Regions from separate parts of the Gottfriedia sp. S16(2024) genome, predicted to be linked through region 2. Evidence: a T-box and tRNA genes for the amino acid it is inferred to sense, from the RefSeq annotation. Region 2 holds a T-box; the other holds one or more tRNA genes.
What was found. The T-box of region 2 lies ahead of lysS (lysine--tRNA ligase). A T-box ahead of a tRNA ligase gene usually reads a tRNA of that ligase, here a tRNA-Lys.

Region 1 (15,569 bases), 2.8 Mb from region 2:
AGGCTGAAAAAAGTATCTTAAAAGTAGCTCAGCGCACAAACGTTTCTGGTTTTCAAAGTATTAAAGATGTAGTATTTACTACATTTAGTAAAATTGAGACTTTATTTAATCAACGTGGCGAAATCACAGGTGTACCAACAGGATTTACTGATTTAGATCGTATGACAGCGGGATTTCAGCCCAATGATTTAATTATAGTAGCTGCCCGTCCTTCAGTAGGTAAAACAGCTTTTGCGTTGAATATCGCACAAAACGTAGCGACTAAGACAGATGAAAACGTAGCAATTTTCAGTCTCGAGATGGGATCAGATCAGCTTGTTATGCGTATGCTTTGTGCAGAAGGGAATATTAACGCACAGGCACTACGTACAGGTAATCTTGAACAAGAGGATTGGAATAAGCTTACGATGGCTGCTAGTAGCTTAGCTGGTACAGGTATATATATCGATGATACACCTGGTATTAGAGTAAATGACATACGTGCTAAGTGTAGAAGACTGAAACAAGAGCATGGCTTAGGAATGATCTTAATTGATTACTTGCAGCTTATTCAAGGTAACGGCAAAAGTGGAGAGAATCGTCAACAAGAAGTATCGGAAATTTCACGTTCTCTTAAAGGACTAGCGAGGGAATTAAAAGTACCTCTAATAGCCTTATCTCAGCTATCACGTAGCGTAGAGTCAAGACAAGATAAACGTCCAATGATGTCTGATATTCGTGAATCAGGAAGTATTGAGCAAGATGCGGATATCGTTGCGTTCTTATATCGAGACGATTACTACGATAAAGAATCAGAGAATAAAAATATTATTGAAATCATTATTGCTAAACAAAGGAATGGTCCAGTAGGTACTGTTTCATTAGCATTCGTAAAAGAATATAACAAGTTCGTAAACTTAGAACGAAGGTTTGATGAGCAAGCGCCAGGGGCCTAATATCATCTAAAAAATAATCACATAGTGAATCTATGTGATTATTTTTTTTTGTTAGGGCAAACTATTTTTATCAAATTCTTTAGTTTGTATTTACGAACAAATAAAACTTAGAACAGAATTATTCAAAGAGATTTATTGACAAATTCCGTAAGTTTGATATACTAGTTTTGGTTTTAGTTCGGAAATAGCGTATTTTAATCGGAGGTGCAGTACATTGTCATCAGTAGTAGTAGTTGGTTCTCAATGGGGAGACGAAGGAAAAGGAAAAATTACCGACTTTTTATCACAACAGGCAGAAGTAGTTGCTAGATATCAAGGTGGTAACAATGCAGGTCATACAATCGTATTTAATGGTGAAAAGTACAAACTTCATTTAATTCCATCAGGTATTTTCTTCTCAGATAAAATTTGTGTTGTTGGAAATGGTATGGTTGTAGATCCTAAAGCTTTAGTTCAAGAGCTAGCATACTTACATGATAAAGGTGTTTCAACTGACAACTTACGTATTAGTAACCGTGCTCATGTTATCTTACCTTATCATTTAAAACAAGATGAGTTAGAAGAAGAGCGTAAAGGTGATAATAAGATTGGTACTACTAAAAAAGGTATTGGACCAGCTTATATGGATAAAGCTGCACGTGTGGGGATCCGTATGGCAGACCTTTTAGATAAAGAAGAGTTTTACGAAAAATTAAAACGTAATCTTGAAGAGAAAAATAATTTATTTGAAAAAATGTATGATTCAAATTCATTAAATATTGATGACATTTTTGAAGAATATTATGAGTTCGGACAACAAATTAAAAAATATGTGTGTGATACTTCTGTTGTATTAAATGATGCAATTGATGGTGGAAAGCGCGTATTATTTGAAGGCGCACAAGGTGTAATGTTAGATATCGACCAAGGTACATACCCATTCGTTACTTCTTCTAACCCAGTTGCAGGTGGAGTAACAATTGGATCTGGAGTTGGTCCAACAAAAATTAATCACGTTGTTGGTGTATGTAAAGCTTACACTACTCGTGTTGGTGAAGGTGCATTCCCAACTGAGCTTTTCGACGAAATTGGAAATACAATTCGTGAAGTAGGTCGTGAGTACGGTACAACTACTGGAAGACCAAGACGTGTTGGTTGGTTTGATAGTGTAGTAGTTCGCCACGCTCGTCGCGTTAGCGGTATTACTGATTTATCACTTAACTCAATTGACGTATTAACAGGACTAGAGACTGTTAAAATTTGCGTTGCTTATAAATTCCGTGGAGAAACAATTACTGAGTTCCCTGCTAGCTTAAAACAACTTGCAGAATGTGAGCCAGTTTATGAAGAACTTCCAGGTTGGACAGAAGATATTACAGGAGTAAAAACGCTTAATGAACTACCAGTTAATGCAAGACACTATGTAGAACGTGTGTCTCAATTAGTAGGTATTCCATTATCTGTATTCTCAGTAGGTCCAGACCGTAACCAAACAAATATCGTACGTAACGTTTACGGAGCTTAATATAATAAAAAGCCCTTAAATAAAAACTTAGGGGCTTTTATTATTTTTTTAAAAAAACTATTGCAAACTTATTAGAAAGTATGATAAGATAAGTCTTGTCGTCATAACTAGTACATAGTTTATGAAGTTAATCATTTTATGAGCCATTAGCTCAGTAGGTAGAGCATCTGACTTTTAATCAGAGGGTCGAAGGTTCGAATCCTTCATGGCTCATCTTTTCTTAAATTAATGTGGCCCGTTGGTCAAGCGGTTAAGACACCGCCCTTTCACGGCGGTAACACGGGTTCGAGTCCCGTACGGGTCATCCTTTTTTAAAAAACTTATCTTGGTCCCGTGGTGTAGCGGTTAACATGCCTGCCTGTCACGCAGGAGATCGCCGGTTCGATCCCGGTCGGGACCGCCATATAATGGCTCGGTAGCTCAGTCGGTAGAGCAGAGGACTGAAAATCCTCGTGTCGGCGGTTCGATTCCGTCCCGAGCCATCATAAAAACTACTGTATATACAGTAGTTTTTTATTTTATATCAACCTTATAGAAAATAGATTCTAGTTTGAATAAAACAGTTCGATTTTACAAAAAAACCTACTTAATTTAAAATAGAAGTAAGTGGAGTAGACCTCTAGCAACAAGCTAGAGGTTTTTTTCAAAAATCTAGTGTTTATAGATAAAAAGAATAACACGTATGATCGTAGTCGTATTATATTTAGAGAGATAGTCCACAAAACGAAATTGCTATGAAAAGTTTATTTGTTGCCTAATTTAATGTTAAATTGCAAAAGATATGTATAGAATTGATGGCAGCGAAAACTGACTAGAAAAGGAGTGCGGGGAATGAATAAAAAAATATTAATAGTCGATGATGAAAAACCAATTGCTGATATATTGAAGTTTAATTTAGAAAAAGAAGGTTTTGAAATTGTTTGCGCGTATGATGGAGAGGAAGCATTACAAAAAGTAGACGAGTTTCTTCCTGATTTAGTTTTATTAGATATTATGTTGCCAATTAGAGATGGCTTAGAAGTTTGTAGAGAAATTAGAAAGAATCATGAAATGCCAATCATTATGATTACAGCAAAAGATTCTGAATTAGATAAAGTACTAGGTTTAGAAATGGGAGCAGATGACTACGTAACAAAACCATTTAGTACACGTGAGTTGCTTGCTAGAGTAAAAGCAAATTTACGTAGACATCAAACTGGAGCTACATCTGAAAAAGAGGAGTCAGTTGAAGTTATTATTGGTTCGCTTGTTATCAATCCAAACGCTTATATCGTAACAAAACGTGGCGAGAAGATCGAATTAACTCACCGCGAGTTTGAATTACTATATTATTTAGCGAAGCATATCGGACAGGTTATGACGAGAGAACATTTACTTCAAACTGTTTGGGGCTATGATTATTTTGGAGATGTACGAACTGTTGATGTAACAATTCGAAGACTTCGTGAAAAAATTGAGGACAATCCAAGTTATCCACTTTTCATTGTAACAAGAAGAGGAGTAGGATATTACCTGCGTGATCCGGAGCAAGATTAATGGCAGCTTACAATAAAGTTGGTTTATTTAAATCAATTGTATTTAAATTTGTACTTGTTTATATTTTACTCATATTGGTAGCTATGCAAATTATTAGCGTTTATTTTTCGAGAGAACTTGAAAAGCAACTTGTAAATAGTTTTACAGTTGCGATAAACGAACGGGCTAAGCTACTGGCTTATAATATAAAAATCGAGTATGAAAAAAAGAAAACTCTGGACGATCCAGAGGTGAAAGCTAATATTCAAAAAATAGTTTCTGACTTTGGAAAGAATATTGGGATATCAGATGTAAGAGTTATTAACCAAAATAGTGAAGTCATTGCTACTTCGGATTCTAGTAATCGGTCTATTGTTGGAAAAAGGACAACTGATATTTTAGTTAAAAGAGCACTTTTAGTAGGTACTAGAACTGAAAAAGTGTTAATTGATCCTAAAAACGGTCATCGAATGAAAACGATTGTTACCCCAGTGATGGAAGGTGACGAAATTGTTTCAGCGATTTACACGAGTGCTTCAATGGAAAGTACTTATGAAAGAATGGAATTAATTAACCGTATTTTTTCAACGGGTACACTTATAGCAGTCGCGATTACATCCATTTTAGGGATATTATTGGCTAAAGCAATTACGAAGCCAATCTCAGAAATAAGAAGACAGGCCCAAGAAATGGCGAAAGGAAATTTCTCTCGCAAATTAAAGGCCTATAGTGAAGATGAGATTGGTGAATTAACGATATCATTTAATAATCTATCACGTAACTTACAGCAAGCTAGAGCTTCAACAGATGGAGAAAGAAGAAAGCTTCAATCAGTACTAGAGCATATGTCAGATGGCGTTATTGCAACTGACCGTAGAGGGAAAATTATTCTCTTAAATGATCCAGCTGAAACGATGCTAAATGTTTCACGTGAAACAGTATTAAATAAATCTATTTTAGAGGTATTGGGAATCGAAAAGATTAATACTCTAGATGATTTATACGATGAGCCAGATTCAATTATGTTAGATTATAGCGATAATAAGAGACCAATGATTCTACGAGCTAGCTTTTCAACTATACAAAAAGAGTCAGGTAAAGTTAATGGTCTAATCGCTGTAATTTATGATGTAACTGAACAGGAAAAGATCGAGCAAGAACGTAGAGATTTTGTTTCCAATGTGTCACATGAATTAAGAACACCGTTAACAACGATGAGAAGCTATTTGGAAGCATTGTCAGATGGAGCTTGGGAGAATAAAGAAATCGCACCTAAGTTCTTACAAGTAACTCAAGATGAAACAGAACGAATGATAAGGCTAGTAAATGACTTATTACAATTATCTAAGTTAGATAGTACTGAATATCGTTTAATGAAAGATTGGGTTAACTTTACAGAATTGTTTAATCGTATAATTGATCGACACGAAATGAGTAAGTCTCAAGAAGTTTCGTTCAAACGTGAATTTATAAGTAAGACAAGATTTGTATTTATAGATGAAGATAAAATTACACAAGTGTTAGATAATATTATTTCAAATGCATTAAAGTATTCACCAGAGGGTGGGACTGTAACTTATCGTATTAAAGAATCTAGAGATCAAATATTAGTTAGTATTACTGATGAAGGTATGGGAATTCCAAAAGAAAATCTATCAAAGATATTTGATCGTTTCTATCGAGTAGATAAAGCTAGATCAAGACAAGTTGGAGGAACTGGCCTAGGGCTTGCTTTGGCAAAAGAAATGATTTACGCGCACGATGGTCATATATGGGCTAAAAGTGAAGAAGGAAAGGGTACAACAGTCTATTTCACACTTCCAGTGGCTGATGACCAAGAGGATGAGTGGGAATGAGAAGAGAACATATAAAATCAGTTGTATTAACTACTCTTGTTATAGTAAGTTTAGTACTTTCATATAGCTTATGGTCATATCAACCAACATACGATGTACTTCAAAATCAAGACTATGTCCAAAAAGTTTCAATTGGTGCCAAAAGAGACTTTAAGGACATAGTAATTCCGAATTTACTAGTTGTTCATGAATCAAATAAAAATTATGAAACAACTAAACAGAGTAATATATCACCAATTTATAGATCATTGCAGAAATCCGAAATCACAAATTTTGAAAACCTGACAAATAGAACATCTGAAGTTGCCTACCAATCAATAACAAAAGGAAAAAATAAACTAGAAATTATTTTTCCAACTGAAGTGCCAATAGAGACATTAGGTAAAGTTCTTAATCTAGATGCAAAACGATTACAAAATGTTTTATTTGATCGAATAATCATCAATTTATCTACTAAACAGGATTCTTCAGCAAGGATCTACTTTTCAAATGAATCACAAAATATTCTTTATGGAGCAACATTTGATAACTCTTCAATTATTGCATCAGTTGAAAAGATAAGAGACAATTACGAAAGCTTTACTGAAAGCTTAAGATATAAGTTAGATTCAGGTAAAATAATTTATTTACCTAAAAAACCAATCAAATTAACAACGATGGAGTTCCTTACGACGGATATAGATGTTGATAAATTAAAAGATGCTATATTTAGTGATCCATCAAATGTCCGAAAAGAAAGTACCGATTCAGGAGATACATTCACAGACGGTACTAGATTAATGTCAGTTTCACCATTAAATCGAGCGATTTCATTTGTTAACCCGACAACACCTGAAAACAATAATAATCAAAGTCCTAATTTATTAGTCCAAAGAAGCGTTGATTTTATTAATGCTCATGGTGGCTGGACTGATGGATATATTTTGTCTGGAGTTAAACCTGAAAATAATGAAGTTTCATTTAGACTTTTTGTAAATAATTTACCTGTGTATAATAATTCAACAATTACGACGAGCTGGGGAGTAGACGATATAGAAACCTTTAAACGTCCATTGTATAAATTTACTAGAATCCAGGTGGACAAGAAGGAAAGTGAAATGGAGTTAATGGCTGGTCCTCAAATTATGGAGATCATATCCAACAATAAGTCTATTAACAAATCCCTTATTAAGGATATTAGCTTAGGGTACGAGACGATATTTGATCAAGATCAATCAACAATCAATCAGCCGTACTATAATAGAGCAATCCAGTTAAAACCTGTTTGGATTATAAATTACGATGACACATATAAGAAGATTGATCAAGATTTGCTAAGTAGAACTGGGGTGAATATTGTTGGATTGGAGTAGAATCAAAACAATATTTATTTTAACTTTCTTAGTATTAGATTTATTTTTAGCGATTCAATATTATCAAAAGCGAAGTAGCGACCAGTTTGATACGATGGCGGAATCGAGTATTGAGGAGCAATTAAAGGAAAATGATATCACATATGTGACATTACCTAAAAATTCTTTAAAGGAATCTTATATATCGGGTAATAGTAAGGATTTCTCGAAGAAAAATTTTGCTGATCGAAAAGGACAGAATATACAAATCTACAAAGATGTATTACAAAGTCAATTGAAAAAACCAGTTCCAATTGCAGAGACAAATAAAATACTCTTTTTAGAAAACTTTGTGAAGGAGTATGTTTGGAATGGTGGTAACTATCGTTATTGTCAAATAGATCAAACGTCAAAAACGATATACTTCTGTCAAACCTATAAAGATCGCCTAATTTATAATATCGAAAGCTCAGTAGTTGAAATAAAGTATAATGATAAGAATGAGATTTATGGGTATCGCCAAAGATATTTAGAAAACTTAAAGGAAATGATCGATAAAAAGAATGTGCAAGAAGCGTTACCGGCAATTAAAGCCATTGAAAATTTATTTGTTAAAGATGAATTAAAACCTAGTGATCGAATTACAAAGGTTAACTTTGGCTATTATACAGTAATCCCGTTATCGAATGGAGTTAAATTCATAGCGCCAGCATGGCATATCGTTGTCAATGAACAGCAGGATTACTTTGTAAATGCTATTGAGGGACAAATAATTAAGATAGATAAAGAACAATGGAGTGAATAGCGATGAGTCTGCATTTTAGTGTACTTGCAAGTGGAAGTACCGGAAATGCGTTATACGTTGGGACGGAGAAAACTAAGCTTTTAGTTGATACAGGACTGAGCGGTAAAGCGATGGAGTCTTTATTTAAAGATATCAACAGGGATATAAAAGAAGTTTCCGGCATTCTAGTCACGCATGAGCATAGTGATCATATTAAAGGACTTGGAGTTCTTGCCAGAAGATATCAAATCCCAATTTACGCGAATGAAAAAACATGGAAAGCAATGAACCATTTAATTGGAGAAATTCCAACAGAGCAAAAGTTCATTTTTAACATGGAAACGACGATTCAGTTTGGGGATATTGAAGTTGAATCATTTGGTGTATCACATGACGCTGCTGAACCAATGTTTTACGTATTTCATCATAACGAGAAAAAATTTGTTACAATTACGGATACAGGCTATGTAAGTGATCGAATGAAGGGAATCATTTCTAACGCAGATATGTACATTTTTGAAAGTAACCATGATGTTGAAATGCTACGCATGGGTAGATATCCATGGAGCATTAAACGTCGTATACTAAGCGATGTTGGTCACGTATCAAATGAGGATGCTGCACTTGCAATGTCTGATGTAATTGGAGATAAAACAAAACGTATTTATCTTGCGCATTTAAGCCAAGATAATAATATGAAAGAGCTTGCCAGAATGTCTGTTACACAAACATTAGAGGGAAAAGGATTTGAAGTTGGGATGCAATTTGAAATTCATGACACGGACCCTCAAAAACCAACAGATATAGTGTATGTATAAAACAAAGCGCATACTTTAGGGGAGAGTTTACTTTCTCCTCTTTTTTTTGTGCTAAAAAAAAGGAGCTGTGCATAAGTGGAAAAAGTAATTTTAAGTTGTGATGAGCATATAGAATGGGCTCTCGATGATTTTGTGGATAAGTATAGTGAAACACCCCTGTTGAATAAAGTCGAAAAAACGCATAATATATCCACAACCTGTGAATATTGTCAAAATGATGCCATATATATTGTATCGAACATAGATTCCCCCACTAAATGTGGATAGAAATTGTGGGTATGTGGATAACTTTTGTGTATAACTTGTTCGTAAAGTGAGGATATAGTGTGAATATCTCAATTATCAGTGTTGGAAAGTTAAAAGAGAAGTATTTAAAGATGGGGATCGATGAATACATAAAACGATTATCGAGTTATGCAAAAATGGATATACTCGAAGTTGCGGATGAGAAGGCTCCAGAAAATTTAAGTGATGCAGACATGCTAATCGTGAAAGAAAAAGAGGGCGAAAGAATTTTAAGTAAAATAGCCGACGACGCTTATGTTATTGCATTAGCAATTAAGGGGAAGGAACATACCTCAGAATCATTAGCAAAAAAACTCGATCAACTAGCTACATATGGAAACAGTAAAGTAGTCTTTGTAATAGGTGGCTCGTTAGGTTTAAGTGATGCTGTAATGAAAAGAGCGGATGATACTTTGTCATTTTCAAAAATGACTTTTCCTCACCAATTAATGAAATTAATTTTGGTGGAGCAGATCTATAGAGCTTTTCGTATAAATAGGAATGAACCATATCATAAATAAGTGGAAAATAGAAAGGGACTTCAATGAGTCCCTTTTCTCTTTATCCGTAGGATTTTGCTTGTCCAAACCCAAACCCAAACCAAATTAAAGATTTAAAAGTAGAAACAACTATTATTAATGGTGAAATCGATCAAGAAGAACAATTATTGAAAACTTGATATATTATAGTTTGCACACCACGTTTGTCCAGAACTTAGGGACGATAAAAAAACCCCTAGTTTTACTAAGGATTTGAAATAATTTTAATTATGATAAACGCTTGATTTAGAATATACAAGTTCATAGTATTGAGACATTTCTTCTTCTGTTATATTGTATTTTCTTTGAATTTCATTGTGTTCTTCCAATAAATTTTTTGACCATTTCATTGATTGTCTATCTGTTATCTTACCACTCTTTAGTAACATTTTATTTTTTGCAAATTCTGACCTAAATTTCAGTTCGAATTCTGCAATTTCTATGATTTCTTCAGGAGAGTGTTTATCTTCGTTACGGCTAGAAGTGCTATTCATTTTTAGTATTATACCAATTATTACAATTACAATTACAATAAACCATACCACAATATCACCACCTTTCATTTTCATAATATCATGTATAAATAATTAATAGTTAAAACTATTTAAAAATTTAAACACCTTAATTTTTTTGTATTTTCCACAATCTAGTATATTGCCAGAAAACCATTTAATGATTTACGAAGATGAAGCAGAAAGATTAGATATGAAAAAAGATGACAGAATAGAAGAATTTAACTTTTTATGTGAAAATTCCACCAGTGGAGGGGGAGACATTTTACGGAAAAATTTGTTAAGAATATCGTTTAACAGCCCTCATTCAAGAGTATCCATCCTAATAGTGAGGAAACGATTGTAGGAATAGAAGTATACTGGTGATTTCTTACATCCTAATAAATTTCATTTAGATACGTTACGGTGAGCCGTATCATAAATAGGGTCAGTTTATTAAATAAAGAAGGGAATGTGTACCAAAAGTTTTTTGGAACACATTCCCTTTTCTTTATACTCGATCTGCTTATTATTTATCATTAAATGAAGATTTAATTTGTCGGACCATTGTCAACGCTAGCTTCAATGGCACTTTGAATGCTAGCAGGCACCGAAGATAAATAGTCATAACCAGTCATAGACTCAATTGAATCTACACTTACCCTGTAGTAGCTCCACGGGTGGCTTGAAGCTGTTTGATCATTAGGTAGTACTACAGCTATTACTCTCGTAGAAGCTGTAACTCGACTTAAATCATTATTCCCATTAGGCAATACAACGATCACTTTCCATGTTTTTGCTGGTACGACAACACCATTCCCAACAGTAGTTTTATATCCACTAGACCCAGTGCCTCCAGATCCATACCCCCCAGATATTACATATAATTCGTTTCCAGCTGATACAAGTGAACGACTATATTCCTCTAAATTTGCCCAAGTAACCTCGTTGTTATTTGGAGCTTGAGGAATCATATTGCTCATTAGAAAAGTTGCAGAATTGTTAGCAACCGTAGATGTACGGTCAGCCGATGGACACATGTGACCACGATCAAATCCACTTCCCGAAAATTCACTAGCAGTCACTTGATACCACCCTGGCGGTAATGTTGTATCGGCTCGGAAGTCATCCTGACGAGATGTACTTCCGAGATCAGATGACCCTACATGCCAGCTAACCCAGTTAGGTTCGTGTTTGCTATTGTTGTAGGATAAATCGTACTGAGGTTTAACCATCAAATAATTATTAGAATTAGATACATTATTTGTAGCACCACTTGGATTCCCCAATCCGATATGATCATTATCAGTGCCCGTTTGTGTTTGTGTTGTAGGTTCAGCCGTAGAAGACGAATTTTGAGGAGCTAGACCACTTGTTATCACAAAGTCGTTAGCGTTATTATTCGTATCCCAACCATTACCTTGACCTTGAGTAGTTCCACCATTATTGTCTTTACGTTCAGTACTTGTCGTAGCAGAAAGAGTACCTACTGGAGTAGTTTCCGAATCATTTGCAGATCCGAAACCAACAAAATCCACCACATTTGAATTCGTCGAACCCGATACCGCTGTAGTAACTTTTGCTAGCGCAACTTTTCCACTGCTTGCACTTAAGTTGATCGTACCTGTCACATCTGCAGTTGGTAGATCAACAGTTCCACCACCACCACTTGCTTCTTTAATTAAATAATACTGATGTGATCCAATACTACCTGTTAAATTTGTAATGCTACTGAATGTACCAGTTGAAGAAGCATATTGGATGGACCAACCAGATAAGCTAATACTTGAATCTGTAGGATTATAAAGCTCAATATAATCATTTTTGTAGGAAGAACCGCTATTACCTCCACCACCATAAACTTCGCTGACAACAACATGAGTTCCCACAGCAGCCTGCGCAGGTTTCGTAAAAAAGTTACCTAAAGTACTACTAAAAAAAACTAAACTAGAACAAACGAGGAAGGCTGTCTTTCTTTTTAAATTTTTCTTGATTGTTTTAGATAAAATTGTATTTTGTACCGTTCGACCTTCTAGCATTGAATAAAAACCTCCTACTAATTTTTGAAAAAATACCGATAGACTAATTGAAACAACTCAAAAGTAAGTACTCGATCCTTTCGTTATTTATGCTTGGGGGGAAAGTAAGATAGTAGGTGTCCTAAAGATAGAGTTCTAGTTGAGGATTCTTGCGATGCTCTGCCTTAAATATGTATTGCTTATCTTGCCTAATTCCACAATATCATATTTTTTTCAGAAAAATTTAAAATATTTGTAAATAACTATCTATCTTTTGTTTAGTACATTAATGTTTATATCCGTTTAATCCAATAAATAATTCTTTAGAAACTGACATCTTTTTTATTACTGTTTGCGGGTAGACAACATTATTAAGAAAATCTTAAGATTTACATTGAGTGGTTATTAAGATTTTATTGATATCATCCTCTTAATATAAAAAATAAAGAGGTGATACAATTTTGAAAAAGGTAAATAGGAGAGAGATACATGAACATATTAGTTTGTGATGATGATCAGTCAATTGTAGAGGCTATTTGTATTTATCTAGAAAATGAAGGATATAGCTTGTTCAAGGCTTATAACGGAGTAGAGGCCCTAGAGACTATCGAAAACAAAGAAATCCATCTCATTATTATGGATATTATGATGCCTAAACTAGATGGAATTAGGACTACGATGAAGATTAGAGAAAATTATGGGGTGCCTGTTATTATGCTCTCTGCGAAGTCTGAGGACTCCGATAAGATTTTAGGCTTAAATTTAGGAGCAGATGATTACATAACAAAGCCATTCAATCCTCTAGAGCTAATCGCACGAGTTAAATCACAACTGCGGAGGTATACGAGCTTAGGCAGTCTTGAAACTAAGAATAGTTTATATCGTAGTGGAGGGCTTGTAGTCGATGATGAAAGCAAAATCATTACAGTTGATGGAGAAGTTGTTCATCTTACTCCAGTTCAGTATAAGATTGCAAAGCTTTTAACTGAAAATGCAGGTAGAGTATTTTCGATTGAAGAAATTTATGAAAGAGTATGGAATGAAACAGCTTTTAATCCCGAAAATACAGTATCTGTCCATATTCGAAAAATTAGAGAGAAAATCGAAATAAATCCGAAAGAACCAAAATATTTGAAGGTGGTGTGGGGAGTTGGATATAAGGTCGAGAAAATATAGCCATTCACTAACTGTAAAAATAATTGGATTTACGCTAGTCGTTTTATTTTTTTCAGGCATATTTAAATCGATTGCAAATGTGTCGACTTTAACTGACGATGATTTTGGAATAGTCTTTGAAGATAATTATTTTCTAAGTAAGTCCTATATGTTGGAAGTTGAGCCTATTTTAAGTAGCTTGAATCAATTAGTAAGTGAGTATAAAAGTGAAGAGAATATTTCAAAGGGTGGAACAATTAGCACAGAGGATATGAGATCAATTGAAGAATCTTTATATCCTGACTTCACTGAGAGGTCAAAAATATATAATCCAAGCTTAAGCGAAGAAGAAAATTTTAAAAATTTTAAAGAAGCTTATGCAAAAGAAATTGACCAAGCGAAGAATCAAATGATAACGGATGAATTAAAACGATATCAAGGGTTAATGCAAACTTTAGCTGAAAAGAAAGATTTATTATATTATGCCAATGACGGCGTGAATGAATTTACAAATAACACGCTAAAAGGTCAATTCAAAGAGAACCCTTCCTATATAACTTATAAAAATTATAAAAAAGAAATTTATCCATCAACGATTGAAAAGAATAAACACTTTAACTGGATTACTGAAGATTTAGATCAGTTAAATGCAAAAAACATGGAAATATCAATAGCGTTCACGCAAGATGCTTTGGATCAAAAAATAAAAGAATGGAAAGAAAATAAGTCAATTGCAACGAATGCATTCATTCTGTTTATAGGTTCTTCTATCGGATTTTTACTATCTTTCGCATACTTAGCACTTATTATTGGTAGAAAATCATTCAATGACCGAGAGCTACATTTAAATGTAATAGATAAATTATTTAATGACTTAAATGTTCTATTGTTAATGGCTCTCATCGCCTCTTGGGTAGCATTAGTGGACACGCTAACAATTGATGTTTTAAGTATGTTAGTTTTCTTCCTTTCGATTCTATTTTTTATCGTGGCACTAACGCTGGTTTTATCTATTATAAAGCATATTAAAAATAGAACACTGTTAAAACATACATTAATCTATCTTTTATTAAGTAATTTTTTTACATTTATTAAAAACGTCTATAATAGCGGTAGTAATGGTGTTAAAACGGTACTACTTGTTGTTGGCTATCCAATCGCAATTGCGATAACATTTTTTATATTCCCAATCACGATCGGCTTTGCGGCGTGGTTTGCGTATAAACAAGTAAAAAAATTCAATGCGATTAAAGAAGGAGTCGAGCAAATAAAAGCAGGCGATTTCCACCACCGTATAGAGGTAGATGGGAAAGGTGAGATTGCAAGTCTTGCTAGTAATATAAATACCATTACAGACGGTTTGAAAACAGCCGTTAATCGTGAACTAAAAAGTGAGAGGATGAAAACGGAGCTCATCACTAATGTATCACACGATATAAGGACACCACTGACGTCAATCATTACGTATGTTGATTTATTGAAAAAGGAAGAGGACCCTCTTAAAATACAAGAATATGTAGAAGTTTTGGATCAAAAATCGCAAAGATTAAAGCTATTGACTGATGATTTATTCGAAGCAGCAAAAGCATCTAGCGGAACGATTCCTGTTCACCTTGAGCGTATAGATATTTTATCGTTATTAACCCAGGGTTTAGGTGAAGTTAACGCAAAAGTAGAAGCTTTAGATTTAGCATTTAAAATAAACCACCCCCAAGATAAACTCTATGTTGCAGCGGATGGAAAGCTATTATGGAGGTCTGTTGAGAATTTATTATCAAATATATTCAAATATGCACTTAGAGGATCAAGGGTATATATTGATATAGATGATATGGGTAATGATATACTTCTAACCTTCAAAAACATTTCAGCCTATGAGTTAAATATTTCAGCTGATGAACTGATGGAACGATTTAAAAGAGGCGAGGAATCGAGAACTAGCCAAGGAAGCGGTTTAGGTCTTTCAATAGCGAAAAGTCTAATCGAAATTCAAAAAGGACAGTTTTCAATTCAAGTTGATGGTGATTTATTTAAGGCGATGATTAAAATACCTAAACATAATAGTTTGATTTCTTAAGATTTAGCACTCCTTTTTTCAAAAAGGAGTGCATTTTTAATTTTTTAAGATAAAACAGTAAATCATGAATCATGCAGAAATCTAGGAAAACAAAGTATACTTATCATGGACGAATTGAACGACTTAATTCAATTAAGGGGGAAATACATATTGAGGGGAAAAGTAAAAAGAATACTTAAATCATTATTAACAAATCCGATTTTCTTAATTGGATACTGGATTTTTGGGCAAAAATTAGCTTCAATATGCAAGTACGGAAGT
Region 2 (15,569 bases):
TAAATCGAACAATCCCCCGATCGCTAAAATAATGTTGAAAGATTTCATACCAGCCTGCAAAGCCAATTATGATTGAAAATATGATTAAAAAAGGGAAGTAAAATTTTCTACTAATTTGATTTCTCATTAATACACAACCTTACAACCTAAACCATCTTTAAAACATGATTCACGAATGGCTTCATAAGTAGATTCAAGTGGGCTTGACGAATCAGGATAAAGTTTATCTTTTAAAGAGTAAAGTAGTTTTTCTTGTTCTTTTAGAGATAATTTCGTAATGTCTTTTAAATTGTCATTCATATAAAAGCTCCTTCGAACAGATTCTATTTATCTATTATACATTTTTTTCCAAAAGGGAAACAATGAATACGAAAAAAGCAAAAAAAAGCCGAACCTACTATTATTTGGATAGCAGGTCGGCACTTTTCAATTCAATCTATTATTCTATTAAATTACATGTTTTTCTGTATCAACATTAGCTCCCTTGTTTCTTGAAAATAAATTAGCTAATGCTTCTGGCAACGCAATCATTGCTGGTAAAAAGATTGGCAGTAATATAAAGCAAAGTACTACTAGACCAGTAATTACCGCAATTGCTAATTCAAACAATAAAAGGATTCCAGATGGCATGAGTGTAGCAAATGTACCTCCAAGTATGATTACCGCTGAAATAATTACTCCACCAGTATGCTTAGAAGCTAATACGATCGCCTCTTTCGGTGACAAATGAGTATATTCCTTAAATCTCATCATTAGGAAAATACTATAATCTACTCCTAAAGCTACTATAATTATGAAAGAGAAGAATGGAACAAAGGATGAAATTCCTTCATATCCAAGCAAATCTATGAAAATATAGTTAATCATAAACATTGCACAGTAGTATGCTCCTAAAAGTGATGCAGTGATAAATACTGGTGTCCAGAATGATCTTATCACTAGGAATAATACAAGTAATACCCCAATTATAACGATTGTTGTTGTTTTATTTAAGTCACTACTCAAAATATTGTTCATATCATTTGTTGTAGCACTTGGACCCGAAACACCTGACTTTGCATTTGAAAGTTCTGTGCCTTTAAGTCCATTTTTAACAGCTGAATTTATTTTATTGATTGTATTTAAAGATTCTTTTGAATATGGATCATTCGCCAAAACAATTGTTAGTTTTGTAATCTTTTTATCTTTTGACATAAACATGTCTATTGATTTTTTAAAGTTCTCATCAGCCAACGCTTCTTTTGGAATAAAGAAAGTTTTATTAGAATTAAACTGAGTTAAGAAATCATTTGTTTTTCCTAAACCGTCAGAAATTTTCTCTAAACCACCGTTTACATCAGAAAGCTTTTCCCCGAAAGTACTAAATCCATTAATGCCAGCTACTAACTGTTGCTGACCTGTTTTCATTTGACCAAGTCCATCTGATACTTTATTCATATTTGTTACAATTTTTCCAATTCCTGACGATGCTTGGTTTAAACCACTTTCAAGTTTTTTCAATCCATCTGCCATTTGATTTAAACCATTACTCATACTAGATAGATTACTGTTTGCGGTAGCAAAACCTGCAGTTACAGCATTATAATTAGCATTTAAAGTCTTGATTCCTTCTGGAGTAATTTGATTTAAAGAAGCAACTGTTTGATCAATTGTTTGCTTTAATGATTGGTAATTCACATCATCTTTTGAATTCGTATAACTACTACCTAGTGCTGTCACCATTGATTGCATTTGATAAATTGCACCTTTAAGGCCAAGCAGCGCTTGTGCTGATTCTTGGTAATGAGTTCCTAATTCTTTATAACCCGATTGCATTTTCTCATAATTTTTTGATAATAATGATACACCACTACTCATTTTTCTTAGATTCGTTTCGATGGTTGCTATACCACTAGAGATCGTTTGAGAATTACTAGAACCATTACCAATTCCTGCTTGAATTTGTTTTAAACCACCACTTAACGCTGTTACACCATTTTTTAAATCTGTTGTTCCATCTACCATTTGGCTAACTTTTGAAAAATCCGCTGATCCTAGTTTATCTTGGGCTAAACTTAATCCGTCATGTATTTCGTTAACACCATCCTGTGTTTTTGAAATACCATCAGTTACTGTACCCATTTGGCTATCAACATAAAAACTTTCAATTTGTTTACTTTCAGGTTGTGTTACTGAAGATACTTGCTTAACACCCTTTATCATCTTAAGTCTTTCAGTAACATTATCAATTACTGCTAGTGATTGATTATTATCAAGCGCTTTGTCATTTTCAATAACGACTGTTGCAGGCATTGCCTGACCTTTACCAAAATGATCTGAAACGATATTAAAACCTTTTGATGAAGGATATTTATTTCCAAGTTCACCAATTGTATCAAAGTTCAGCTTCTCTTGATGGAAATACACCATTGGAGATAAAATCAATAAGATGACAACAATTGTGATGATTGGTTTTTTGATCGCAAAAGCTGACGAACTACCAAAAAACTTGTTTTCTTTGTGTCCACCAACATTTTTAGATGGCCAGAAAAGTTTTTTCCCTAAAACTTTCATAATAAACGGTGTTAACGTTAATATTTCAAGTAATAATATACATACCCCAATAACAACAACTACACCTGATTTATAAATTGGAGATTCAGCAAATACAAGTGCAAGGAACGCAATAAACACAGTTAAAATACTATAGGCAATTGTTTTACCAGCTGTTTTATATGTGTTTACAATTGATTCATCAACTGAATGTCCAAGTGAAAGTTCCTCTTTGAAACGATTAAAAAGGAGTATATTATAATCTGTACCAATCCCAAAAAGAATAAGAATTAGTAGCATTTGAGTAAGACTAGTAATCGGAAATCCAGCTTTATCGATTAATTGAGCAGCTATTCCCATTGAACAGAGATAAGAAAATGCAACCGCAATCAATGATATAAATGGTGTAACGATTGACCTAAACGCAATAATAAGCACTACTAAAATAAAAATAACTGTCAGCGCAGCACTTTTTTCGACTCCCGCTTGCGAAGCCTTTAAATAATCGTTATTGATAAAATCTTCTCCACTTAAATAATATTTAACTGGTACTTTACTTAGCTTATTATCAATTTGTTTTTTAATATCATCTATTTCTCTTCCGTTCTTATCTAACTTATAACTCACCATTAGTGTAGTGCCGTCTTTTGATACTAATGAACTTTTTGCATTTGGAATACTAAAAGGATCAATAATTTCCGAAATTCTAAGTTCTTTACTGCTATCACGAATTCCTTTAACAGCATCACCAATTTTGTCCATTTCATCATTCGAAATTTTGTTTTTATCATAAAAAACAATCAGATTATTCGTTCCTTTAGCAGTATCCATTTTTTTGAGGATATGGTCTGCCATTACAGAAGGTGAATCGCTATTCGCTCCTTCCTGCCCCTTATTCCGCAGAATTGCATTTATGTCAGGCTGAAGAACAGTTAACAATACTGTTGCAACTAGCCAAATTGAAAATATAATCCAACGGCCCTTAATGATTTTGTTCACTTAATCCCCTCCTCGTTAATTTATTTTTCTTTTTTTCCTTTTTCTTCAAGAAAATACAATACATCAAAGAATTCATAATTATCCATTCCATCTGTCTCCATCTTCTTCTTTACAGCTGTAACTAATAATCTCATTCCTTGTTCTACAATCTCCTGTTCATGTGAATCTAAAAAAGTTAACGCACTATTTAATGATTTATTTGCAATTTCAGTAATGCTACCATTTATTTCATCCGAAATATTTTCTGGTAATGAAATTTCCACGAATCGTTTATCTTTAGGGCTAGGTGTTTTCAACAAAAGCCCCTTTGTAGTAAGACGCTCAACGATATCTGATACGGTACTTTGCGTCATTTTTAGATTTTTAGAAAGTTGTTTTATGCTCATTGTTTTATGTGCATACACTTCTCCAATCACTCTTGCTTGTGGAATTGTTACGCCATGTTCTTCTGAATGCTTTTGAAGACTTTTCATTAAAAATCGTTGTAAAAAATCGATTGATTCACTTATAAATTCGGCTCGTTCTACCATTTAATCCCTCCGACACACAATACTTCCTGTACGATACATCTTATACGATGTATCGTACAAGATTTATAATATTTGTCTGAACTGCATTTGTCAATTTAAATAATAAATCCCTAAAAAATTAGTTACTCCTATTGTTAAAATTCAACTATTTAGGAAAAATATCCAATAAAAAAAGCAGTTGATACTTCAACCACTTTTTTGTAAATTATGCTTTTTTTGAGTTATATTGGTACATTGTTTTTTGCTTCGGTTCTTTTAACGATAAATACACAGCTACAACAATTAGAATACTTCCTATGAAAAAAGAAGGATTAATTTCTTCATTTAATAAAAAATACCCAAATATCGTACCAATTAATGGCTGTAAAAAGAAAAATAAAGACCCTGTGGAAGTATCGATATATTCAAATCCTTTGTTCCAAAGATAAAACGCTCCTGCTGTTGAAATCGTGCCTAAAAATATGACTCCTATCCAAATCCAACTATTTGATGGTAAGTCAGTTATGTGATTACTTTGTTCTATTATAGTAAATGGTAATGTAAAAATTACACCAAATACTGTTGCCCAAGTCGTTACGGTTAATGATGAGTATTTATTAGTCTGAACTTTACTTAGAACTGTATACAATGCCCAAGTTATTGCAGCACCTACTAAAATGAGATTTCCAAAATACGCTCCTAAATTTGATCCACCTTTTGGAAATCCAATTACAACAATTACTCCAATAGTAGCTAAAATTAACGATACAATTTTACGGTTATTAATCTTTTCTTTTAAAATTAAAAATGCAAATAATGAAATTAACGCCGGAGAAGCTGAAGTAATTAAAGAACCCATTGCTGCTCCTGAAAGCTTCGTACCAATAAATTGAAAACCAATTGAGCCAGTATAGCCTACTAAAGCTATTAGCGCGATTGGAAATAAATCTTTCTTACTAATTTTCCAGCTTTTTTGGAAGAAACAAATGATCCCTAAAGTTAGTAATGCTAAAAGAAATCTCATTTCAAGTAATAACCATGGAGAAATACTATCTAATACTACTTTACTAACAACATAGGTCATCCCCCAAATGCTAGCGGCCAACGATAAACACAATGCTCCTTTAAAGAAATTCATTTAAAACTCATCCCCTACTTTTTATTCCAATCCTTTTTCGAAAGTTCAAACATAATTTCGGTTACATATTGGTTTTTAAAATAAGAATTTTCTATTATTTTTATCTGTTGAAATCCTAACTTCCTTAATAATTTAATTGAGGATGAATTTTGCTCATCGGCAATTGCGCTTATTTTTTCTTTGTTTAATTCATTGAATAAATACTCAAAAATTCCTTGTAATGCTTCAAAAGCAAATCCTTTATTTTGATACAATGGTTCCAATGTAAAGCCGACTTCAACTTGATTTGCAGGATCTAATAAGGTATGTACGCCTATATCCCCTATTAGTTGACCATCCATTTTATGTTCAATCGCTACTTGAACCCATGAATCAGGAATATTCATTTCAGCTGTTTTTTGTTTTTCTATAAAATTAATCGCTTGTTCGTATGTATAATTCTCCCAACCTTGATAAATCGCTACATCTGGATTTGAACGATATTTATAAAAGTTGCTAACATCTTCATCTTTAAACCTTCGAAGTTTTAATCGACTAGTCTCTATTTCAAAAAATTCTAGTTTGCTCATATTCCACCTCTAAAATTTCACTTTATATCGTAATTGTACATTCTATTATACTTAGAAATTTCAAAATATACATAACTTTTTGCACTTTGCTGTTTTAATCCGAACTTTCTTAAATCCATAGTAGAATTCTTTTTAGAATTTCGTACAAGAATTAAACGCACCACATAATTTAAACTCTAAAAATATAGTTGACACTTTTAACTGTAAATAATAAAATTACAGTATACTCATTTAAATCGAGTATGGTAGTCAACCTAATTTATTTTCTTAGATACTATATTAGTACTCGATTTTTATCCCAACTGTAATATTTTTTATTACATTTAAAATATAAGGAGTGTAAATGAATGGTGAATCTATATGTAACATCAAGTTGTACATCTTGTCGCAAAGCAAAAGCTTGGCTAGAGGAACATGATATAGACTATAATGTGAAAAATATTATGAATGAATCACTTACACTTGAAGAGATTAAATCTATACTTCGCATGACAGAAACTGGTACTGAAGAGATTATATCGAAAAAATCAAAAACGTTTCAGGAATTAAATATAAATATTGATTCGCTCCCATTAAATGAATTATATAAATTAATTATAAATAATCCCAAAATGTTGCGCCTACCAATAATCCTAGACGAAAAAAGATTACAGGTTGGTTATAACGAAGAAGAAATTCGTAGTTTTCTTCCTCGTAAGCTACGAACATTCTCATACATTAAATCACAAAAAGTAGCTAATTAATAATAAAAAATTTCAATTTTCAACACATTTTATTACAGTACTAAATTAAATCTCGGAATATATAAAGAAATTAACGATTTTTAGGAGGCAGACCATGAATAGTGATTTCACTCTTGCCATTCATAGTTTAACTTATCTTGCGCTGCAGCCGGATCGGATGTCTACAAGTGATGCAATATCAGAGAGTGCCTGTGTCCATCCAGTTCGTATTCGTAAAGTGCTTAGTTTGTTAAAAAAGCATGGATTTATAAAATCGAAGGAAGGAACTGGTGGTGGATTTATTTTTGCTATAGATTTAAATGAAGTTAATTTATGGGATATTTATAGGATCACCTCTGAGGGGGCATTGCAGCCTAAGTGCCCAGAATCAAATGAAAAGTGTGTTGTTGGGGCAAATATGCAAAATGTTCTTTTTAATATTTTCTGTGGTGCCGAAAAACATCTTGGAGGATATTTAAAGCAATATACGATTAAGGACATTGTCGATCATATCAGATGATAAGTAAACAGCTACTAAAGTGAAGGCTATGCCTTCTTTTATCTGAAATGTAATAAAAAAAGTTACAGTTCATACTAAGTACTGTTACGATCACAAATTTTTAAATTGCAACTCTAAATAAGAAGGTGGAAAAAAAATGAACACAAATAATAATTCTATTTTAAAAACAGGTGACTGGGTTAAAGGTATATCAATGGGTGGTGAATTAGTTATAGGTTATGTTGAATCATTTAAAATTCATGATGAAATAGTAACTGTAAATGTAATAACTTCAGATAACAAAACGACTGTTGGGAAAACCATTCACATGCTAAATAAAAACGTTATGAAAATGCCCGATTCAAAAGTGACAAACAAAGAACAGATTCGCTTTCTAATTGACGTAGCCCTCTCAACGGGGGATGAGGTTTGGTTTAATGAGCTATCTTCACAGTTAAACTCTATGAGAGAACTTGTTAATGGCGTAAAATAAAGTTTTATTATACTAAAGTAAGGTTTAAATTAATAAGCATTTCTAAAGGTTGTCTATTTAGACAGCCTTTTTTTAGTTCAAAAATCAACATTTTAATTTAACAAAACCTTTAATTAACTTAAAAAACTTCCGATTTGACAGCCTTTCATTTATTAGAGACAAGCACCTTTTACAAGTTTTAAACATAAAAAAACTGATCAAATCATCGACCAGTTTCAAATCATATTAATATTGAGTTAATTTATTCAATGGTGTTTGAATAATTAATGGTTTTTTTGCAGGATCTAACCATTTTAAAATGGATACTACATTTGTTTTAGATGTAGCCGTGCAGCCTGCAGTATATCCTGAAGTTCCAGCTATGTGAAAAAATATTGCACTACCTTTACCTGGGGTTCTCACAGTATTATAGTTAATAACAAATCCATAATCATATTGAGAAATATTCATTTTTTCAGCAGTTTTCCATCTACCGTTATTTTCTGATGCCAATTGCCAAGTATTATATAATTTACTATTTGAATCATCTACAAAAACATCATTTGAAGTAATTTTACGATATGACATTTTCGTACCTGGATTTGAATATCTACCGAAAGCTGTTGTAATTGTATATTTCCCTTCAGGTGTTTCATAATCACCTTCATGTTTACTACTAATCATGCCGTTTTTACCGATCACGCCTGAATATGTATGAAGTTTTTTCCAACTAGTACCGCTTTTTTCAAATGTTTCAATTAAAACATTTCTTGTACTTTCATTTTCTGCTGACACAATGATTAATTGCTTTGAAGTACCTAAAGTTTTCATTTTATTTACGGTCGTTGCAGACACTGTAGTTGGGGCTTTTTTTATATATTTAGTAGAAACCCATCCAGTTTTTGTTCCACTTTTTATTTTATACCAAGATCCACTTGTGCTTGTAATCGTAACTTTCGCACCCTTTTTAAGTGTCCCAACTACTTTATAACTAGTACTAGGACCACTTCTTACATTTAAAACGGATGCAGTTACTGTACCACTTATCGTTGCAGCTTCCACAGTCTTAATTGAACTCGGAGTAGTATTTCCATAGAATAAACCTCCAGTTAAAATTGATAGTGCTAAAGTCGTTTTGCAAATACTTTTAATCATTAAATCAGCTCCATTGTAAAGTAAAACTATATTCGAGCCTTAATTATACATAACTAACCTTACATAATAAGGACATTTTTATTACAATTCAATTAGTTTTATAACATTTTTCTTAAAATTATAGAAATTATTAAAATTTTTTCGATACTATTTAAATTATAATCAATAATGACAAAAAAAGAAGCCAATTTTGAATTTGGCTTCTTTTTTATCTATTAATGTCCTACCATCATTGAAGATTTTGACTCGTCAAGATCTGCTTTTGAGGCATCTGTATTTTGCACTTTTGGTTTACGTAAGATAATTGCTAACAACGCTCCTACTAATGCGATTCCTGCTGCTAGTAAGAAAGTATCACCAAATGCTGAAATCATAGCATTTAATGGATTCGTTGTTTTTGTCATATAATCCTTTGTACTTGAAGTTAAAAATCCAGCCATACCTGCTACTGCAAATGATACCATTACTTGCTGTGCAGCTGCAGTTAAAGGAGTTACACGACTTACTAAATGTCTTGGTGCAGATTGTAATACATGTGTATTAATCGGCATCATTGATAATCCCATTCCAGCACCCATCATAGCAAGTGTTAACATAATAAATGTATTTGATGAGTCTACTGAGATTTTAGAGAAAATGAAAAGTGCAGATGTGATAATTGTTAAACCAACTAACGCCATCGGTCTAGCACCAACTTTATCATACATTTTACCACCAATTGGCATCATTAAAGCCGATGCTAATGCTTGAGGTAACATAATTAAGCCCGTTTCAAATGCCCCATATTGTTTAACTGTTTGTAAAAATAATGGAACAATTAGGAAAGAACCGAATAAAGCAATTTGCATAATCCATGTAATTAAAATACTTCTAACAAAATCAGATGATTTAAATACTCGTAACTCAAGTAAAGGTTGCTTTTGGCGAAGTTCAACAAAGATGAAGAGTAATAATGCTACTCCACCAACAATTAAGCCTGTTAATGTTCCTTTTGAAGTCCAGCTTGTTGAACTTTGACTAACACCGTATGCTAACATTGAAAAAGCAATTGGAGCAATAATAATTCCTAATCCATCTAAAGCAGGAACTGATTTTGTTTCGAAATTAGGTAAGAATTTAGCGCCAATTATCATTGCAATAATACCGATTGGTAAATTAATTAGGAAGATCCAATGCCAAGTAGAATACTCTACAAACCATCCTGAAATAACTGGTCCTAATGCAGGTGCTAGTAACATTGGAATTCCAAGCATCCCCATAATTGACCCGATTTTTTCTGGTGGAGCTAATCTAAAGATAATCGCCATACCGATTGGTGCAACCATTCCTCCACCAACCCCTTGAATTACACGGAATAAAATTAATTGTTCAGGTGTTTGTGCAACTGAACAAAGCACTGAGCCGATTGTGAAAAACAAAATCGTAAATAAGAAAATTCTTTTTGCACCAAATCGATCAGACATCCAACCTGCAAGTGGTATTACAGCTGATAATGCTAATGTATATCCTGTAATCGTCCACTGCATTTTTGTTAAATCAGATTTAAAATATTCGGTAATGCCCGGTAATGCTACGTTTACTACCGTACTATCTAAAATAACCATGATCATACCTACGATTACTGCCATCATTGGACCAATAATCGTTTTTACGCTAAACGGCGTTTCAGCCGAATTTTGCTGATTATTCATATATTATCCCCATTCTTCTATATATTTTTTAAAAGCTGTATTGAAATTCGTTCAAATATTCTATTCTATTTATTAGTGCAAAAATCCATTTTATGATAAAAGTGAAATTTGAACAGAAAGTCTATCATACAAAAAAACAAATAAAATGTAAATAGTAATTGTCCTTATTCCAAAAACAGTACTCACAATAAGTACAGTATATGTGAATTATATGTCCATTTCAAGTTTAATTTTTATTATTTTTATTGAATTTTTTGTAAACCCATTTTGTTTTCTACAACCAGAAAGTTTAAGTTTTCATTCTTTAAATTAAACAAATTAAAAATAGCCCTTATGATTCTATTCACAGGGCTATTTTTTAATCACATTATTTTAATTATTTATTTTTAACATACTTCATCATTAGATGTGCAATTGTATGTTGCTCTTGTTCATCTGCAACTTCCCAAAGGTCTTTTAAAATTTGTTCTTCTGCATTTTTTGGTTCAACTTCATTTGCTAGATAATTACCTAAGCGATATGCCATTTCAGAAATAGCACCTTCACCAACACCTTTTTCACCTGTTGCATCTAAACGATCACCTAAAAAATCTTTCCATTGATCCCAGTTATCTAAAATTGACATCGTTTTCACCTCATAAAATTAATTGTTGAAGATTACATAAATACTATTTGCATTTTATGAAGTAATTATGTATGAATTATTATCCGGGTAATATTATCAGAAAATTAAAATAAAAGAGCTGATTTCATTTTGTGAAATTAGCCCTTTTATTTATTTTATTTTTTATTATCGTTCATAAAAAATATCGCTAAAGTACCAGGTCCTGCATGAGCACCTATAGCAGACCCAATTGAATTAATGACAAATTCCTTACATCCAAATGTCTCTGCCAAAGCATTTTTAATTTCGATTGCTTTATCTAGATCGTCACCGTGAGAAATACCAATTAATTGAGTTGATAAATTTGTCCCACGAGATTCCATAATTTCAAGAATTCTTTTTATCAATTTTTTAGAACCTCTTATTTTTTCAAGTGGAATTAACTTTCCATCTTCAACGTGTAATATAGGTTTAATATTTAATAAATTGCCTACAAAACCAGCCACTTTACTCAAGCGACCTCCACGCACCAAATATTGAAGGTCATCTACTGTAAAAATATGTTCAATATGTTGAATGCTATGTATTATCTTATTAACAACCTCTTCTTTTGTAACTCCATTCATCGCAAGTTTTGCAGCATTAACAGCTATTAGCCCTTGTCCGATTGATGCACTTTTTGTATCAAATATCTCTAAATCAAAATCAGGAAATTCCTCGTCAAACTCATTTTTTACCATTACTGCTGATTGATATGTACCTGAAAGTTCAGAAGAAAAAGCAATATAAATACATGGTATATTTTCCTTTGCATATTTAACGAAAGTATTATAAATATACTCATACGAAGGAAGAGACGTTTTAAATACTTTTCCATTACGCATTTCATTAAATAACGTCTTTGAATCCAATGTTAAACCATCAAAATATTCTTTTTCATCTTCTGAATAAACTCGTAATGGAATGACATCAATATTATATTGTTCAATAATATCTTTTGGTAAATCTGCCGCACTATCAGTAATTATTTTTAAATTCATCTAATCATACCTCTATTTCAAAAAATTGGTTTATTCTATTTAAATTGATAAACTCTATTTTCTCACAAAATGCTTAACAAAAAAAACAAAATGTTTTAATTTAATTTTAATAATAATATTTGCCATTAACAAATTTATACCTTCTTTTTTTCGTATTCTTCACAAAAAATTAGTAATTTACCATTCGAACTTTTTATTTGGATAATAGCCATATCGATATTCTAACTGTTCTTTTTCATATTCGCTTCTTTTATTGCGCAGTGCATAAATAATTAAAATTGCTCCGAATACTTGCACCCAGCTACCAACAAGTAATAAATCTTCACCTAAAATAATTTTATCACGTAGTAATGCCGCATTTGCAATGCCGTCTATTAACGCGCCTAAACCGATTAATTGATTGCCATATGCCTCAATTTTATCTAGTTGCGTCCCCTCGCTATATGCTGCAGTTGTTTCAATTTGAGCACCAATTGATTGAATGACACCTCCGAGAGCGTTTAATCTAAAACCTTCTCTTTCCATTCCTTCAATTTCTAAATGTGTTGCAAATGTATTTGTACCATTTCCAATTGCTTGAATCCAAGCACCAATCATCATCATTAATTCAAATTCTATTTCTTTTTCATTTTCATTTTCTTCTTTTGCTCTCTTATATAATTTTTCTCTTCCAATAGCTTGAATGGAGTTCCCAAATGCTTCGATTGCATTACCTTTAGCGAATAAACTTCTACCAAAGTTTTCACTTACGATTTTTGTACTTGAAATACCAACAGCCGCCGTTGATGTACCAAATAATAAAAAATAAGCACCGATTAGGGGTAAATCATCAACTATATCCCTCAATTTGGCACCTCCATTCAAACAGTATTTAAATTAGTTTATTCAACTTTTGATTTAATTGACAATTAATATTGTTTTGATTAATATAATAACAATTAATATTTCGAAATTTAAAAGCTATGAAGAGAAAAGTAGTAAAGCTAAAATTATTTACAGAGAGCTCCTGAATGCTGAAAAAGGAGTAATAATCAACTTTATGAAAAAAGACTTGGAGCTTCGTATGGAACTAAAGTTCACTTTAGAGATGGTACGACGGGTTCTCCCGTTATAGAGATAGGGTATAAGCATTCGTGCCGTACCTAAATAAGGTTGGTATGGTAACATATCAATAAACTGGGGTGGTACCACGAAGTTAACAAACTCTCGTCCTCAAGATGATTAAATCTTGGGGGTGGGAGTTTTTTTATTTGTAATTAAAAGGTTAAAAAACAAATAATTTCGAGGTGATAACATGCATTGGGCATATAAAATCGCAAATCAATTAATTGAAAAATATCCAAATAAAGAAACTTATGTATGTGCATCTGGTATAAGCCCATCTGGGTCTGTTCATATTGGAAATTTTCGTGAGATCATTACAACTTATTTTGTTGTAAAAGCTTTAAATAATTTAGGTAAAAAAACAAGATTTATCTTTTCTTGGGATGATTTTGATCGTTTTAGGAAGGTCCCGAATAATATCGATCCAACTTTTCATCATTTTATTGGTAAAGCCTATTCAAATATCCCTGACCCATTTGGCTGTCACTCAACATTCGCTGAACACTTTGAAAAGGAATTTGAACATTCCTTATCTGAACTAGGAATTGAAGTTGAGTTTATTTATCAAAGTCAAGAATACAAATCAGGTAGATACAATGTTGACATTATACACGCTCTTGAAAAAAGAAAAGAAATTTATGATATTTTAATTAAGTTCAAAACAAGTGTTCCAAATGAACGAGAACGTAATGATTTTTACCCGATTACTCTATATTGTGAAAGCTGCAAAAAAGATGATACTACAATTACCCGCTACAATGAGGAACTAAAAATTTTAGATTATCAATGTAAATGTGGATTTTCAAATCAATTATCTGTAGAAGTTGCAAACAATATTAAACTAAACTGGAAGATTGATTGGGCTATGAGATGGATGAAAGAAGACGTTGTATTTGAACCTGGTGGAAGAGATCATTCATCTGAAACAGGAAGTTACAATGTTTCAAAAGAAATTGCTAAGGCCATATTTGACTATGACGCACCTCATTATACACCTTATGAGTTTATAGGAATAAAAGGTCAAAATCAAAAAATGTCTAGCTCCTCTGGAAATTTAATAACCCCAGCTGAGTTATTAGAAATCTATTTACCAGAAGTTATTCTCTTTATGTTTGCTAAATATAAACCAACTGCAGCATTTAATATTGGTCTAGATGAAGATGTGATTAAAAACTATTCAGAATTTGAACGGTATCAATCAAATTATATTGACAAATCTTTACAAGATCTAGATATTTGTCAATCGGTCGAATTTGCACATTTTGGCATAATTAATAAAAAACATCCAAAGTTTAATCATGTTGCTAGCATACTACCACTCGTTAATTACAATGTAGATCTATTACAAGACATATTTGTTCATAATGGAGAAAACTACTCAGCAAAAGAAATAGAGAAAATTAGTCAGATGGCTGAATACTGGATTAAAAATTACTATCCACAAAAAAATATCATTGTAAACGACAAACAAGCTATTGAGTTTTATCATTCTTTAACTGAAGAACAGCAATATTGGTTGAAAAATTTATGTGACTATCTATTAAATAACAAGCACCAAGATCAAACTGAATTAATGACAGAATTATATTCGATTTGTTATCATGACGACAAAAAAGTGATGAAAGCAAACCAAAAAACTTTTTTCACAATGATCTATCAGCTCGTTTTAAATAGAACAAGTGGACCACCTATTCCATTGTTGTTTCAAGCAGTGAATAAAATTCAACTAATCAACTTATTAAACTTCAACGAAGGTTAATCTATAAGGTAGTAAAAATAAAAATGGACTCAGGTATATACAATCTGAGTCCCATTTTAATAAATTATTATTGAATGCGATTTTTAAATGCTTCTTCTGTCACAATATAATCTTCTTCTCGATCTTCATGTTTACGGTCTTCAGGGGCGACTAGTGATCCTTTTGGATGAGTTGGTTCATGACCTTTTTTCTTATGATTAAAGCTTTTACCTCTTGCCATTATAAAAACCTCCTTAGTTAAATCATCATTAATAATATGAGTATTTCAACTTTAACTTATAGATGGTAGATTATTACAAGGAAGAATTTTATTAAGTTGTTTTTTGATGATATGATAATAAAAAGGACTTAATAAGTTGAGGTAAATGATGAAAAAAGAAATTGCAATCAGTATTTCAAATCAGATTAAAAATTGGATGGTTTCAAATAATTCTTTATTTAATATTGAGGAAATACCAACAACTTTAAATACGTTACAAAATTTTCAACAATGGACAAACGGTAAACCTATTGTTTTTGCCTTTCACTTAAGTAAAGTAGAAGAAGAAAGCTATTATTTACTATTAATCGACTGGCATCGCAATGAAAATTTTTATTTAGTCATATATGTTGAAAATAAATCTACAACCGCTGCAGAAATAAGAGAAATTCGTGAGCAAGATGGTCAATTATTTTTAGTTTGGAAATACAATCCATTAAAACGGGATGGTAAAAACGCTGAACGAAAAGCTTATTTTAAACAAGTATTTGGTTCACTTCAAGTAGAAATACCAATT

Region 1: it has a tRNA-Lys gene. The T-box ahead of lysS (lysine--tRNA ligase) is inferred to sense a tRNA for this amino acid. The anticodon was not compared.

Annotation. Positions count from the first base shown of each region.
Region 1 is NZ_JBFLUO010000001.1:1,267,060-1,282,628, forward strand. It holds gene dnaB (replicative DNA helicase) at 1-935, shown strand, start outside; gene AB1282_RS06070 (adenylosuccinate synthase) at 1,150-2,439, shown strand; tRNA gene AB1282_RS06075 (tRNA-Lys) at 2,580-2,652, shown strand; tRNA gene AB1282_RS06080 (tRNA-Glu) at 2,672-2,743, shown strand; tRNA gene AB1282_RS06085 (tRNA-Asp) at 2,767-2,842, shown strand; tRNA gene AB1282_RS06090 (tRNA-Phe) at 2,849-2,921, shown strand; gene yycF (response regulator YycF) at 3,271-3,975, shown strand; gene walK (cell wall metabolism sensor histidine kinase WalK) at 3,975-5,810, shown strand; gene AB1282_RS06105 (YycH family regulatory protein) at 5,807-7,162, shown strand; gene AB1282_RS06110 (two-component system regulatory protein YycI) at 7,149-7,946, shown strand; gene AB1282_RS06115 (MBL fold metallo-hydrolase) at 7,949-8,743, shown strand; gene AB1282_RS06120 (CxxH/CxxC protein) at 8,819-9,010, shown strand; gene rlmH (23S rRNA (pseudouridine(1915)-N(3))-methyltransferase RlmH) at 9,070-9,549, shown strand; gene AB1282_RS06130 (hypothetical protein) at 9,792-10,112, opposite strand; gene AB1282_RS06135 (DNA/RNA non-specific endonuclease) at 10,610-12,097, opposite strand; gene AB1282_RS06140 (response regulator transcription factor) at 12,566-13,252, shown strand; gene AB1282_RS06145 (histidine kinase dimerization/phospho-acceptor domain-containing protein) at 13,227-15,308, shown strand; gene AB1282_RS06150 (WD40/YVTN/BNR-like repeat-containing protein) at 15,414-15,569, shown strand, end outside.
Region 2 is NZ_JBFLUO010000001.1:4,105,483-4,121,051, forward strand. It holds gene AB1282_RS19445 (hypothetical protein) at 1-127, opposite strand, end outside; gene AB1282_RS19450 (hypothetical protein) at 127-300, opposite strand; gene AB1282_RS19455 (MMPL family transporter) at 448-3,531, opposite strand; gene AB1282_RS19460 (MarR family winged helix-turn-helix transcriptional regulator) at 3,552-4,061, opposite strand; gene AB1282_RS19465 (DMT family transporter) at 4,267-5,178, opposite strand; gene AB1282_RS19470 (GNAT family N-acetyltransferase) at 5,193-5,747, opposite strand; gene spxA (transcriptional regulator SpxA) at 6,095-6,490, shown strand; gene AB1282_RS19480 (RrF2 family transcriptional regulator) at 6,585-6,989, shown strand; gene AB1282_RS19485 (IDEAL domain-containing protein) at 7,126-7,461, shown strand; gene AB1282_RS19490 (SH3 domain-containing protein) at 7,687-8,595, opposite strand; gene AB1282_RS19495 (MDR family MFS transporter) at 8,811-10,286, opposite strand; gene AB1282_RS19500 (DUF3243 domain-containing protein) at 10,663-10,911, opposite strand; gene AB1282_RS19505 (DegV family protein) at 11,067-11,930, opposite strand; gene AB1282_RS19510 (DUF6944 family repetitive protein) at 12,108-12,776, opposite strand; T-box leader at 12,884-13,147, shown strand; gene lysS (lysine--tRNA ligase) at 13,225-14,793, shown strand; gene AB1282_RS19520 (hypothetical protein) at 14,861-15,013, opposite strand; gene AB1282_RS19525 (hypothetical protein) at 15,162-15,569, shown strand, end outside.